2 regions of the Colwellia sp. BRX8-5 genome follow, and region 1 is predicted to be linked to the other one. Evidence: riboswitches for the same ligand, from Rfam matches in the RefSeq annotation. Region 1 holds a riboswitch; the other holds the start of a gene.
What was found. A riboswitch is a leader RNA that binds a small molecule or an ion and turns the genes downstream of it on or off. The one in region 1 is predicted to bind cobalamin.
Positions count from the first base shown of each region.

Region 1 (7,788 bases):
TGCTCTAGAATATTGAACCTTTTAGCCAAAGGCTGAAGTATCTCTTTGGCACGCTCTGCTAGTGCTCTAGTAGTTCCTATACTATCTATGGGGTCCAAACCCTGCATAGTACCGTATACACCAGCATAGTAAGCGTTTGGTATAGGCTCAACTACATGAATAACACTCAGTTTTGCCTGAGTGAGTTCTTGTAGTTGCGTGACTTTATCTTCGATATAACTCTTCGTCTCATTAAGTTCTGCGGCAAATAAAATATGCTTATACATTAATTTCTCCTTTATTTTAAATAATAATATTTTGCTTATAGCTTGCTTGCGTAACATCAACTTGATATTGATGTTTTAATTTTTGCGCAAGTATATCCATGGCTTCTACTTCCCCATGTACGAGAACTACAGGTGGTTTGTTTTCGAAGCCTTGATACCACTCAAGTAAGCCTTGTTGGTCAGCATGTGCAGAGAATCCGCCAACGGTGTGAATATTTGCTTTAACTTGTACCTTTTCTCCCCACAACTTTATGTGTTCACAGCCATCAACAAGCGATCGACCTAATGTTCCTCTAGCTTGAAAGCCAACAATAAGCACATGAGCATTCTCACGCCAAATATTATGTTTGAAATGGTGTTTAATTCGCCCCCCTGTACACATGCCGCTACCCGCTATAATAATGGCGCCTGAAGATATTTGATTTATTTTCATCGAATATTCAGTTGTTTCTGACATATGCAAGTTAGGTAAATTAAATATCCCATTATCTTGTAGTTGGACATCAATTGCTTCCTTATCGTAAACTTCGCGGTGCTTGGCATAAACATTAGTAGCTTTTATTCCCATAGGACTATCGAGAAAAATTTGCCAATCGCCTAATTGCCACTCCTCAAAATGTTGCTTAAATTCATAAAGTAACTCTTGTGTTCTGCCAACGGTAAAAGCAGGAATTAATATGTTTCCTTTACTACTTTTAGCATTAGCAATAATATTACCCATTTCTTGCCAAGTATCCTGCCAACTACGATGTAATCTGTCACCATATGTACTTTCCATAATAACCAAGTCAGCATGTTTAATCGTGAACGGATCACGTAAAATAGGGGCGTTTTTATGGCCTAAATCGCCACTAAAGACAATCTTTTTACTAACGCCGTTTTCAGTGAGTGCTAATTCAACAATAGCCGAACCAATAATATGACCCGCATCTCTAAGGGTTAGTTTAACGCCTTGGCATACTTCTAACTCGGCATCATAGGTAAGTCCTTTAAAATACTGACAGGTTGTCTCCGCTTCTGCTCTCGTATAAAGGGGGTCTACTAATGCTAAACCTTTACGCTCACGTTTTTTATTTTCCCAGCGGGCTTCCTTTTCGTGAATATAGCCTGAGTCTAGGAGCATAATTTTACATAAATCTACCGTGGTATTATGAGTATAGATACAACCATGAAAACCTTCTTTTATGAGCATGGGTAATCGACCTGTGTGGTCAAGGTGTGCGTGACTGACGATCACCGCATCTAGCTCACTAACATCAAAAGGGAAGGGGTCGTGATTGTGTTTTTCATGCTCATGAGAGCCCTGAAACATCCCACATTCAATAAGTATATTTTTGTTGTTTACTTGCACCAAATAGCAAGAACCCGTGACTTCACGAGTGGCACCGAAAAATTTAATATTCATTTTAGCTCCCATAAGGATTAGTGTGGGTAATACGGATATCTGGTTTGTTGATAAGGTTTTAATGTGTAATTTGGCTGTAAAAAGGACACCAAATCAATAAGCTCGGTCACGGTCATAACATCGTTAAAGACCTTCATCTTTGATTTTCCTTCAGGTGTTCTTAGCTTAGGCGAATGCGGGTTGGAGAATTTATGAGATGGATTAATTATTGAAGTAACTAATTCAGCGTAAGTTATGATTTTAGTTTTCTCACCCCCAAGGGAAACAGAGATATCTTGTTGTTTTACAATACTGGAGTCCTCAACACCTTTTAGTGTGTGGCACGCTAAACATTGGTACTTTAAGAAAACTGTTTTACCTGTTTCAATATTACCTTTAGGCAGGCTAAATCCTCGTGGGGAATCAACCCCTTTATCACAACTGAATAGCGTTAATGACAAAACGATAAGTAAAGTGAATAGAATGTATTTCATTGTTATTCCTTAATTACTTTTTTAAGTTGAATTAATTAAAGCGCTGATCAAAACCATGAGTAAAGTCACACTAGTATTAGAATTTTTTCTTGCTTATTGATATCTACAAATTGTATAGATAAGCATTTTTCTGGTGATATCAAAGACTCTTCTGGGATAGCAGTACAAGTTAAAAAGCAGATGATTCCAAAAAAATTACACATAGCGCTTTCCACTATTAGGTTGATTTTTAGTCTAGTTGTTCTTACTTGAGGATTCTATTTTTTCTTGGAAGGACGTTGATATAGATCAATGATGTAGACGTTAATGAAAAACTAACAGCTTATGAATAAAGTAGGTAAATAACTTTGTCTATCCGATAACACTGAATAAATCATTCAGTGCGCAGCGCTTTTATGGGGGCTAATTTAGCGGCACTTTTTGCCGGGTGAATGCCAGCTAACAAACCAATAAGTGCAGAAAAGCTTAACGAACCTTTAATACATAAATATTAAGGTCAACTGATAGCGCAGGCTGTGTGAAAACTATTTTGAACTTGCGTAATTTGAAAATATCAACGACAAAAGGCTCTGTAGATTTAAATCTGTAGTAAGTTTGGTGTCAAACTACCTTTGAATTTACATAGCGTTGCATAAAAATTGTAAGCTGAGTGTTTTCACACAGCCTGAGCGAACAGTCTACCTAAAGAAAAACCAAAAGCTAACTTCTGCAATACTTATCAAAGTAAGCTTTAATTATTAGATGATGAACGACCGCTGTGGTGGCTAAGCGGACTACTTATTAAAATTAAGATAGGTCGTCTTTGTAGTAAAAGTGATCTGAAGAGATCAATATCAGACATTATGCGTGTAACACATGAAAGCTCGATTTTAGGTTGTCATTTCGCCATGCTGATACTGAAATGAATTCAGCATGACGGAGTTGGTATCAACATGACGTAGTTGTTATCAACATGACGTAGTTGGTATCAACATGGCTGAGTTATTACCAATCAATACCTTTTTGTGCTTTTATATTATTATCAAAAGCATGTTTAATCGATTGCACTTCACTAACCGTATCAGCTAATTCTAAGAGTGAACGATGTGCGCCACGGCCTGTGGCTATTACATGTTGCATCGGCGGGCGATTAGCGATGGCGTCTAGTACTTCATCAAGATCAAGGTATTTAAACGACAGCATGTAAGTCAGTTCATCAAGTAGCACAACATCAATGGTTTCGTCAGCTAATAGTTTCTTTGCTTCTTTCCAAACAAGTTGAGCAGCCGCAATATCGGTTGACTTATCTTGTGTATTCCAAGTAAACCCTGTTGCCATCACGTGAAAAGGTACGCCGAGCTTTTCTAGGACATTTCTTTCGCCACAAGCCCAAGTGCCTTTTATAAACTGAATGGCTGCTGCGTTTAGACCGTGTCCTACTGCGCGAGTTAGCGTGCCAAATCCTGATGTTGACTTACCCTTACCGTTACCTGTAATTACAATTAATATACCGCGTTCATCAGTGGCAGCATCAACTCTTGCATCAACTTTATCTTTTACTTTTTGCATGCGTGCTTGGTGTTTTTCACTTTTTTGTGTTTCGTCAACCATGAGTATTCCTATGGGTAATTATAGTTTTTTTAAAGAGGAGAAAAGGCAAGGCTAACGTTAAGGGGGTCCCTTAAAAAATAGCAATTTACCGTGTATTCCCGCACGATTTTATTGATGTTAATGGTGGTGATTTTATTGTGGATAGGTATGCTGACTCATTGGCAACTCTTAAGTCACTACAATTTACAGTTGCGGGAACAGTCAAGGTTTCTCACCTTATTCCCTAAACACGTTTACGTTGCGTTAGTTTACGAGATTTTTAATTATTTACAATATCTAGCGGCATTAAACATCATTGATTTTATGTTTTTGATAAATAGAATCTAAGGCAAGGAATTTTCAGTAATAAAAATGCCAACAATAGTTGTTGGCATTTTAGTGTTTTCTAATAATAACGTTATTTAACTAAGCCATTGGCTTACCAAATTTTTACACGTTTCTCAGGGGCGATATACATAGCATCACCTTCTTTAACGTTAAACGCTTTGTAGAATTCAGGCATGTTAGATAAAGAGCCTAATGCACGGAACTCACCAGGTGAATGAGGGTCAGTTGCTACTTGATTACGTAATGATTTCTCAACCTTTTTTCCACGCCATACTTGAGCAAAGCCCATGAAGAAACGTTGATCGCCAGTTAGTCCGTCAATTACCGGTGCTTCTTTACCATTTAATGAAGCAATATAAGCTTTATACGCGATAGTTACCCCTGATAAATCACCAATATTCTCGCCCAGTGTTAAAGAACCGTTTACATTTAAGTCTTCAAATACTGAATAGCCATCGTATTGTTTTACCAAGTCATCGGTGCGAACTTTAAAGGCCGCTAAATCTGCTTCAGTCCACCAGTTACGCATGTTACCGTCGCCATCATACTTACTCCCTTGGTCGTCAAATCCGTGACCCATTTCATGACCGATAACCGCGCCAATACCGCCATAGTTAACCGCATCGTCAGCAGCTAAGTTGAAAAATGGTGGCTGTAATATGGCTGCAGGGAAAACAATTTCATTCTTAGTTGGATTGTAATAAGCATTAACAGTTTGCGGCGTCATGCCCCATTCTTGCTTATCAATTGGACCACCTAACTTAGCGACTTCTTTTTGATGAGAAACACTACCAGAACGCATTTTATTGCCAACTAAGTCATCACCTTTAATAACAAGTGCGGAGTAATCTTCCCACTTATTTGGGTAACCAATTTTAGGATCAAAGCTTGCTAGTTTTACATGGGCAGCTTTTTTAGTTGAATCAGACATCCACTCTAGTTCATCAATACTTGCACCATATGCTCCGCGTAAGTTTTCAACAAGTTGTGTCATACGGGTTTTAGCTTCAGGCTTAAAGTGACGGCTCACATAAACTTTACCAATAACCTCACCTAAATTGCTGTTAACTACGCCAACACCACGCTTCCACATTGGACGTTGTTCTTTTTGTCCTCTTAACTGCTGAGAATAAAAGTCAAAATTTTCATTATCTAAATCAGCGGTTAAAGAACCAGCAAAGTTACTTAAGGTATGGAAAGTTAAGTAAGTTTGCCAATCAGCTAATGAGGTTGCTGCAAATATTTCGCCAAAACCTTTAACAAATGAAGGTTGGTTAATAATGATGTCTTTTTGGGCTGATACGCCTTGAGCAGCAAGGTAAGCATTCCAGTTAAATGCATCAGTAACTGTGTTTAAGTCAGCGACATCGAATTTATTGTAAGTTTTACTGCTGTCACGAGTTTCAACTTTTGTCCAATGAAAACCTGCTAATTTAGTTTCAATTGCCATGACCGTTTTCGCAGCAGCTTTACCGTTCTTCAAACCAGCTAAGTTGAACATATTTTCAATATGAGCAACATAACCTTTACGTAATGCGGCAAAACGTTCGGTTTCATCAAAGTAGTAATCTCTGTCGGGTAAGCCTAAACCTGTTTGCCAAATATGAGTGGCATAGCGAGTTGAGTCTTTACCGTCAACGCTGATATAAAACGCTAATGGGCTACCGACACCATTTTTTTGATTTTTACCAAAAAATGTCGCAAGTTCATTCTTGTCTTTTAAACCATTGATGCTATCAAATAATGGTTGGATAGGAGCCGTACCTGCAGTATTACGTGCATCCATGTTCATATATGAACGGAATAAGTCAGCTACTTTTTGCTCGTCGCTGCCCATTTTTAAATTTTCTGTTGCTGCTAATTCTTCAATGATTACTTTTACATTGTCATCAGCTTCGTCACGTAAGTCATAAAAGGCACCAATTGACGTTTTATCTCCAGGGATTTCATTAGCGTTCAACCAAGCACCGTTTACATAACGATAAAAGTTGTCTTGTGGACGAACGGATAAGTCCATTGTTGCTTTGTCGATACCTGAAGCTAATGCAGTTTTTTGCATGATAGGCATTTCTTGCTTAGTTGTCTCAGTGCTTTCTGGATTGTCGTTGCAAGCGGCAAGCAACAATAACGAAGAACAGACTGCACCTGTTATTATTTTTTTCATGGTAATCTCATTATTATTAAGTAAAGAATATGGTTATAAAATGGTAAACGCATTGATACTAAAGGGTTACAGGGCTTTTTACTAGATTTGGACATGAATTTTTACATAATGTATCAGCAGTGCCGTATTTTATTTTGTACATTAAGCCTGATGATTTTTTTATTTTTTTATTTAACTAATTGAAAATAATCGTAATATTTTTCACTTTGATTTTTATCAATATTAATTATTGGCTTTTTTGCTGCCAAATAAAACATTGACTGTGCTATGCTGTGGCTACTTATAGAGTAATCGTTCTCTTACTGAATAACATAAGATGAAGTTTAATTAATGTTTCAACCCGTCAGTTTTTTCATTGGGCTACGCTATAGTCGTAGCCGTAAAAGTTCTGGATTTGTATCCTTTATCACTTTTTTCTCCATTGTCGGTATCGTCCTGGGTGTCGCATCATTGATCACAGTTGTTTCCGTTATGGACGGTTTAGAAGGTGAACAAAAACGGAGAATATTGGGTCTAGTTCCCCATATTGTCGTCGCCAATCAACCTCAGCAAAACAAAAACAATGCTTTACCTACATGGCAAATCCTACGTGAACAATTATTACTTACGCCTAAAGTTAAAGAAGTTACTCCTTTGTTGGAAAGTGAAGCACTCATACAAGCTAATTCTGGCGCATTACGCGGTGTACTCATTCAAGGAATCATGCCTGAATTCGAGCAGCACAATATTGTTAACAACTCTATGGTATCAGGACATTTAGATAATCTATCGACACAGAGCTTTGCCATTGTTATCGGACAGTCGCTAGCAAGGCAACTTGATGTCGATTTGGGTGATAAAATACGTTTAACACTGCCTAATAAAACCGTCTTTACCCCAATGGGGAGAATTCCGGTGCAACGCACCTTTACCATCGCTGGTATTTTTAGTGTTGGCTCACAAGTTGATGAAGGACTGGTCTATATTCACAGTAAAGATGGCGCAAAACTTCATCGACAAAGAGGTGATGGCGTTGAAAAACTTCGTTTGTATCTTGATGATGCTTTTGCTGCTGATCAAGTGGTCAAACGTTTAAAACAACAATATCCACAGTATGATTTTACGACATGGCGCGATACTCAAGGCGCTTTATTTTCTGCTGTGCGCATGGAGAAAAATATGATGTGGTTGATGTTGAGCTTAATTATTGCCGTTGCCGCGTTTAATATTGTTTCCGCTTTAGTGATGGTTGTTATCGAAAAAAAGGGTGAAATTAGTATTTTACAAACACTTGGGCTAGATCGTCTTGGCGTGGTAAAAATATTTATTACTCAAGGTTTAGTTAATGGTTTTTGGGGCGTCACTATCGGTACTGTGGTTGGCGCCATACTAACCTTAAATTTAAACACTATATTTACCCTTCTCGGTGTTAATTTATTGGGAGCAGGGCAGTCTTTGCCCGTCGAACTATCAGTGAACAATGTGTTTAGTATTGTTTTATCAGCGTTAGCGATGAGTTTTATTGCTACATTATATCCCGCTTATCAGGCTTCTTTAACAGAGCCTGCCGAGGTTTTACGAAAT
Region 1 covers NZ_JACGVR010000011.1:442-8,229, forward strand. The annotation lists gene H4J62_RS09310 (universal stress protein) at 1-266, opposite strand, end outside; gene H4J62_RS09315 (MBL fold metallo-hydrolase RNA specificity domain-containing protein) at 283-1,671, opposite strand; gene H4J62_RS09320 (c-type cytochrome) at 1,689-2,144, opposite strand; gene cobO (cob(I)yrinic acid a,c-diamide adenosyltransferase) at 3,129-3,734, opposite strand; cobalamin riboswitch at 3,857-4,001, opposite strand; gene H4J62_RS09330 (M13 family metallopeptidase) at 4,153-6,225, opposite strand; gene H4J62_RS09335 (lipoprotein-releasing ABC transporter permease subunit) at 6,556-7,788, shown strand, end outside; gene lolD (lipoprotein-releasing ABC transporter ATP-binding protein LolD) at 7,787-7,788, shown strand, end outside.

Region 2 (7,788 bases), on a different contig from region 1:
ATTTTTCTATTGCGCTGGATCTTAACAATGACGGTAATTACGACGTAGAAAGTGTTCCTGAAGAATACTTTGGCCTAGAAAAATACAAACGTACTTATAAAGCTTTAGAATTCACTTTCGAGAAGCCTTTTGCTGACGGTTGGTTCTTGCAGGGCTCTTATACTTTAGCTAAAAGTGAAGGTAACTCAGAAGGTTATGTTAACTCGACTCTAGAGCAAGAGGATGCAGGTTTAACACAAGACATTGATAATGCATTATTTCAGCATGGTGCCTATGGTGCTTTACCCAATGATCGTCGTCACACCTTTAAAGCTTTTGGTGCATACCAAGTTAATGATGAGATTTCAGTATCTGCTAATTTCAGTTTACAATCTGGTCGTCCAAGAAACTGTGTTGGTTTTATTCCGCTTGACGAACTTAGAGATGAGTTAGGTGTTGATGCTGGCGGTTTAGCTAATTACGGTGCTTCATCGTTTTACTGTGGTGGTGTCTTAGGTAATCGTGGCGATCAAGGCCGTACTCCATGGGTTAAAAATGTTGACCTAGGTTTAACATATAAGCCGGAATATGTTGATGGCTTAACCGTGAAAGTCAATGTTAGAAATGCCTTTAACTTTCAAGAAGTCACTGAATACAATGAAACAGGTGACGTAGGCTCGGCTTCATCGAGACTGCCTAACCCTAACTATACGACACCGGTAAACTACCAAGCTCCACGTAGAATTACACTGACTGCTCGTTATAGTTTCTAATTAAATAGTAAAGTTAAACATATTTAAATTAGCCAAGCCGTTCAGGTAAACTGAGCGGCTTTTTTATAGATGAATTTAGGCACTTCTTGCTATTACATTAAAGTATTAAGGGGGAGGACCACCTGGACCACCTTGGTTTCCACCAGTATCACAAGATCCAAACGAATTAGCAGGTATTTCAGCTTTAAATCTAGGCCTCATCATGAAAGGAAAGGAAGAGGTTAAAACGTGCGCTTCTTCGGTTAACGAGAGGCTAAATGGCAAGATAGTTAAGTGCTCACTTTCGCTAAAGTGAACAACATTGACTCCTGTGCTGTTGTTTATAAGTGCACAGCTATTTGTCATAGTACTTACGCAATGTTGAATTTAAGGTTACGCTATGCTTTTTTACACTATATATATTAAGAGGTAATGCTTTGCTACAGCGGACTTTATATTTATTACGCCATGGTGAAATTGCTACACCGGGTATTTTAGCCGGTAAAACAGATGTCGCACTTTCTGAAAATGGCTTGCAACAGCTGTGGGACGTTAGCCAAAAATTACCAGAGATATCCTTTTGTATCAGTTCACCTTTGCAACGTTGTCAGGTGTTTGCCAAAGCATACTCATTAAAATACAGCATTAATCTCCAATTAAGCGATAACCTTAAAGAAATGAATTTTGGTGATTGGGATGGACAAACCTATCAAGCCTTGTGGCAGATAAAAGCCAGTGCTCTGCAGCCTTCACTGGGTGATTTTTGGCAAAACCCTTGGCAGCATACTGTGCCTAATGGTGAAGCTATGGCTGATTTTGTTAAGCGTGTCGATACTTGGTGGCAAGAATGGCTCGCAGACGCACCCGAAGGAAATACCTTGGTGGTTGCGCATGGTGGTGTTATCAAACACTTAATTGCGCGTGTACTTAATTTGCCTATGCCGGGCACGGTTCACATGAGTCATATTGATATTCCTTATGCAGGGCTAGTTAAAGTTAATATTTATACTGATGATAGTGGCGTTGATTGGCCAAAAATAGTGTGGTGATAAGTTACCTCGATAAGTCAATGAATTCGGTGTTATTGGCAATTAAACCTTGCTATTTTTAGTGAGCAGACGATAATCTCCAAACAAAATTATATAACTCATTTTTAATGTGGGAATGTGGTGAAAAACCGCAACTGTACCCGCAACTGTAAAAGCCTTTTAGTGGTAGTTAATAACCATAAAGCTTAAGTCAGGATACCCATTAATTTAGAGTCATTTGCCTATCAAAATGACAGGCAAAACCAACAAAGTCGAGCGGGTTTACTCGAACATTGTATTGTCGACTCTTGAGTTTTTCATATACTAAGAGATTGATTGTGCTCTGTTTGATGCTCCTTAAGTGTCAATAGTATGTGAGTAGCAATTTTTGAATAGTAGCCAGGATCAATCCTCATCAATAAATACCGCTAATACCGCATTGCTTTCAGTGCAGCATCTTTCTTGGCATGCCGACAGCCAACTTATTTTAGATGATATTTCTTTCACCATTAAAAAAGGCAGTTTTACTGGTATTTTAGGGCCTAATGGTGCCGGAAAGTCTAGCTTACTTCGCTGCTTATATCGTTACGTAAAACCTGATTCTGGTTTGGTGCAATTTAATCAAAAAGATATTTGGCAAAAGTATGACGCCTATCAATATGCGCAAGATATCGCTGTAGTTTTACAAGAAACACCCACCCATTTTAACTTAACTGTTCATGACGTTGTTGCGCTGGGTTTACTGCCACACAAAGGTCTATTTACCCGTGAACAAGCCAGCGACCGACTTAAGATAGACCGTGCTATTAAGCAAGTTGGCTTAGTGGATAAAAACTTACAAAATTTTGAACATTTATCCGGTGGAGAAAAACAACGCGCACTTATAGCTCGTGCTATCGTGCAAACGCCCAGCTTACTTATTATGGACGAGCCAACCAGTCATCTTGATGTTCGCTACCAAATTCAGGTTATTGAATTAGCTAAATCGCTAGGCATCACGGTTATTGCGTCTTTTCATGATTTAAACCTTGCCAGTGCGATGTGCGATCAACTGCTGGTGTTAGATAAAGGTAAACTGGTTGAGCAAGGGTCACCACAAGCGGTGATCACCTCTGAAATGTTATCAAATGTATTTGGTGTCTGCGCGCAAGTCTCTCTTCATCCACAACATAAGGTTCCTCATATTTCTTATTTCTATGGCTACGATACTCAAGAAAAAACGGCAGAAAGTAGAGCGTTACCTCATGTTTAAGGTCAATCATTCGTGGATTATTTTTCTGACCTTAGCTTTTGGTGTTATCAGCTTTATTGCGTCGTTATCTTTAGGTGCTGCAGATATTAGTTTTAGCGATGTTACTTCGAGTCTACTGGCTAGTTTATCCACAGATAAAGACGCGAGCGAGGTGATTTTTTATGAGCGTATTATTTGGGAATTACGTATGCCGCGCGCTATTTTAGCTTTTTTAGCGGGTTGTGGCTTAGCGGTTTCTGGGCTGATTTTACAAACGGTAACGCGAAATCCATTAGCCGACCCTTATCTTTTTGGTATTTCTTCAGGGGCTTCTTTAGGAGTCGTTATATCTATTGTTTTATTGGGCAGCACTATTTCTGTTGTAACACCTGTCGCGGCTTTTGCGGGCAGTTTAGTGGCGATGCTAATGTTGCTAATGATCTCTGGTCGTCGGCAAAGTCAACAAGTTGAATCTATGCTATTGGCTGGCGTAGCGTTATCGTTTTTGTTCAGCTCGTTTACTAGCTTGTTACTTTATCATACCGATCCACAAGCGGTTACGGCGATATTATTTTGGACTATGGGCAGTTTTTCGCGTGCGCAATGGTCTATTTTATGGTTTCCCGCGGTCGTTATTATTAGCTGTGTCATTATGATGTTAGCGTATCGACGCCAACTGAATGCAATGTTGCTAGGCGATGAAAGTGCTACAACCTTAGGTATTAATGTTAACCGCTTTCGCTTAGTGATGTTGGTACTGAGTTCACTGATCACCGCAACGTTAGTCTCTTTGTGTGGTGGTATAGGCTTTGTTGGCTTGATGATACCCCATATTGTACGATTTTTTGTTTCTCAAGGTACTGTTTTTGGCATTATGTTAACGGCTTTAGTCGGTGGTATTTTTATGATTTGGGTGGATGTATTATCGAGAGTTGTACTAGAAAACCAAGAGCTACCCGTAGGTGTTATCACTTCTGCTTTGGGGAGCTTATTCTTTTTATCCTTGTTGTACTTTCGCAAAAATAAAGCTTAAAGGAGCTATTGATGAACTTTGCTATTAAAAAAGTAACTGATGTGTTTAATCAACAGATCCAGTCGACTATCGATGGAAAAACTAAACCACTCGGCGCATTAGGCCAACTAGAAGATACCGCTAAAATTATTGCCGCTGTGCAGTTATCAATAGTAAATACTGACCAACAATCATTGAGTATTAAACATCCTAGTTTATTTATATTTGCCGGTGATCACGGTGTCGCAGCGCAAGGTGTTTCTATTGCACCTAGTGAAGTGACCTCACAAATGGTCGCTAATTTTGCCAGCGGTGGCGCGGCGATCAATGTCTTTTGTAAGCAGCTTGGTTGGCAGTTAAGTGTGGTAGATGCGGGTATTTTATCGCCAATCGATAATTGTTCAGGCGTTATCAATCAACGTATAGGCAATATCACCGCACCATTAAATATCGCCCCAGCGATGAGTCTAGCGCAAGTTGAACTCGGTTTTGAAAAAGCGACTGCTTTGGTCAAATCAGTTCATGAAAAAGGCTGTAACTTAATCGCTTTTGGTGAAATGGGAATTGGTAACACCACTTCTGCCGCAGCTATTATGGCCGCTGTTATGGGTATTCCAGCCAGTGAATGTGTTGGACGAGGTACTGGCGTTAGTGATGAAATAGTAAAAATCAAACAACAGGTCATTGAGCAAGCATTAGTGCTTCATCAAGGAAGTCTCAACAGCCCTAAAGAAATTTTAGCGTCTTTAGGTGGTTTTGAAATCGTACAAATTACCGCAGCTATGTTAGCGGCGGCCGAACAAGAAATGCTTGTTGTTGTTGACGGTTTTATTTGTACTGCCGCCGCTATGCTCGCTATCAGTATTAATAAAAATGTTAAAGATTATATGATTTTTGCCCATTGCTCGGGTGAGCAAGGTCATCAAAAAATGCTTAGCCATTTGCAGGTTAAGCCGCTATTAAATTTAGGTTTACGCTTAGGGGAAGGCACAGGCGCTGCATTAGCACTGCCATTAATTCAGGCGGCTGTGGCTTTTTATAATGATATGGCAAGCTTTACTCAGGCGCAAGTGACCGATGTTACTGGTGCTAACACTAACAAAGCTGAAGATTAAATGACTAAGCAATCACGCTGGCAACAATGCCAACAACAATACTATTTGTTGTTACTTGCTTTAAGTTTTTTTACTCGTATACCGGTGCGTTTACCTGAGGTGGTAAAACCTGAAATGCTTCATCAAGCGAGCCGATATTTTGCCTTAATTGGTTTGTTTATTGGTGTGATCACCGCCTCTATTTTAGTGTTGTTGGCGAGCTTTTTACCCATTTCTTTAGCGATACTTATTTCTATGGCGGCGAGCTTATTGCTTACCGGCGCTTTTCACGAAGATGGTTGGGCTGATGTTTGGGATGGCTTTGGTGGTGGTTGGACCGTTGAACAAAAGCTAAACATTATGAAAGATAGCCGTTTAGGGACTTATGGCGCAGCCAGCTTATTTTTCATTTTAATGATCAAATATCAGAGTTTAGTGTTATTAAGTAGCCATAGCAGCAATCCTTTATTAGCACTTTTTGTGGCATTGATTATAGCGCATACCTTAAGCCGAGCCGTCAGTACCAGTTTAATCTTTAGCATGGCTTATGTCAGCGAAGATGCACAATCAAAAGTTAAACCTTTAGCGCAGCATTTATCTCTAAAAGGCTTGTTAATCTTATTAATTACCGCAGCGGTGGTGATGTTTAGCTTATTACCAGCCGTGCATTGTTTAGTACTAATAGCGGGCTTATGGCTAATGCGTCTTTTATTAATATTTTGGTTTAATCGTCAATTAGGTGGTTTTACTGGTGATTGTTTAGGAGCTGCGCAACAAATTTTAGAAGTGGCGGTTTATGCTATTTTACTGGTCTTAGCGTCTCCAGCGACAACATTTTTGACGGAGGCAGGCCTATGAAAATTAGTGATGCTAATACACTTCATCTAATTTTAGGCGGAGCACGCTCAGGAAAGTCGAGCCTCGCCGAAAATATTGCCAAACAGGCTGAATCAGCAGGGCTAACGATATGTTATCTCGCTACGGCGCAAGCCCATGATAAGGAAATGAGCGCACGTATTTTACAGCATCAAGGCGAACGTCCTCAACATTGGCAACTGCTTGAATCGCCGTTGTATTTAGCTGAGGCACTTCAACAAGCATTGCAAAGCAGTGATTGTGTGCTGGTTGATTGCTTAACACTTTGGTTAAGTAATTGTTTATGCCATCAAGATAGCGAGTTTTATCGCCAGCAAAAGTCACTGTTTATCGAATTTATAACGCTATTTATTAGCGATACCAACGCCTATCAATCAAAAAAACTTATTTTTGTTAGTAATGAGGTCGGGCATGGCATTGTGCCTATGGGCGAGCTGTCGCGACAATTTGTCGACCAAGCAGGTTGGCTGCATCAAGAACTAGCTACATTAGCCAAGCAAGTCGATTTTGTTATCGCTGGATTACCACTAACATTAAAAAGTGACGCGTTGATAAGTAAAATATCGGAACAACAAAATTAATGAAAACATTAATGGTGCAGGGCACCACCTCTGACGCTGGAAAGAGTACCTTGGTTGCTGGTTTATGCCGAGTATTTGTAAATTTAGGTTATAAAGTAGCACCGTTTAAGCCACAAAATATGGCTTTAAATAGTGCTGTTACTAGTGATGGTGGTGAAATTGGTCGGGCGCAAGCACTACAAGCAGTGGCCGCAAAGATTGCACCACGTGTTGATTTTAATCCGATATTACTTAAGCCTAATAGCGATACGGGGGCACAAGTGATTGTTCATGGTCGAGCCATATCAAATATGGAGGCGACCAGCTACCACGACTATAAAAAAGTAGCGATGGACGCTGTCCTCGAATCACATCACCGTTTAGCGAAAGAGTTTCAGCTGCTAATGGTTGAAGGGGCAGGTAGCCCCGCAGAGATAAATTTACGCGCTAATGATATTGCTAATATGGGCTATGCCGAAGCCGTTGATTGTCCAGTGATCCTCGTTGCTGATATCGATCGGGGGGGTGTTTTTGCTCACTTAGTGGGGACACTCGAGCTATTATCACCTTCAGAGCAAAACCGCGTGAAAGGTTTTATAATTAATCGCTTTCGTGGAGACATTAACTTATTAACGTCTGGACTTGATTGGTTAGAAGAGAAAACGGGTAAGCCAGTATTAGGGGTATTACCTTATTTACACGACTTAGCACTTGACGCCGAAGATGCCGTTGCGATTGAAAACAAGGTTGAACAAGCCAAAATAAATATTGTTGTACCGTTATTACCGCACATAAGTAACCATACCGACTTTGATACGTTACGTTTAAACCCTGAAATAAATTTACGTTATGTCAAAATGGGCGAGCGGATAAACAATTGTGACTTAGTGATTTTACCCGGCAGTAAAAATGTTATTTTTGATCTGCAATTTCTTAAAGAACAAGATTGGCAAAGTGATATAGAGCGTCATTTGCGCTACGGTGGTAAAGTGTTTGGTATTTGCGGTGGTTATCAAATGCTTGGGCAAACTATCAGCGATCCTGAAGGTATTGAGTCAACGATTGAGGCGATAACGGGTTTAGGTTTACTCGAACTTACTACTGAATTAACCGCAGAAAAAAAATTAGCACAAGTCTCTGCCACTATGACCTTGGGCAGTAAAAGTTGTCAGGTCAAAGGTTATGAAATTCATTATGGTGTTTCTACCATGACGGCTATTGATAATAAAACGCCTGTGCCTCTGTTGTTCAATAAA
Region 2 covers NZ_JACGVR010000019.1:22,891-30,678, reverse strand. The annotation lists gene H4J62_RS13090 (TonB-dependent receptor) at 1-752, shown strand, start outside; gene H4J62_RS13085 (hypothetical protein) at 858-1,097, opposite strand; gene H4J62_RS13080 (histidine phosphatase family protein) at 1,169-1,780, shown strand; cobalamin riboswitch at 1,853-2,002, shown strand; gene H4J62_RS13075 (ABC transporter ATP-binding protein) at 2,148-3,011, shown strand; gene H4J62_RS13070 (iron ABC transporter permease) at 3,004-4,023, shown strand; gene cobT (nicotinate-nucleotide--dimethylbenzimidazole phosphoribosyltransferase) at 4,035-5,117, shown strand; gene H4J62_RS13060 (adenosylcobinamide-GDP ribazoletransferase) at 5,118-5,954, shown strand; gene cobU (bifunctional adenosylcobinamide kinase/adenosylcobinamide-phosphate guanylyltransferase) at 5,951-6,553, shown strand; gene H4J62_RS13050 (cobyric acid synthase) at 6,553-7,788, shown strand, end outside.
Region 2: linked by a shared signal. The riboswitch ahead of H4J62_RS13075 (ABC transporter ATP-binding protein) and the one ahead of cobO (cob(I)yrinic acid a,c-diamide adenosyltransferase) in region 1 are both predicted to bind cobalamin.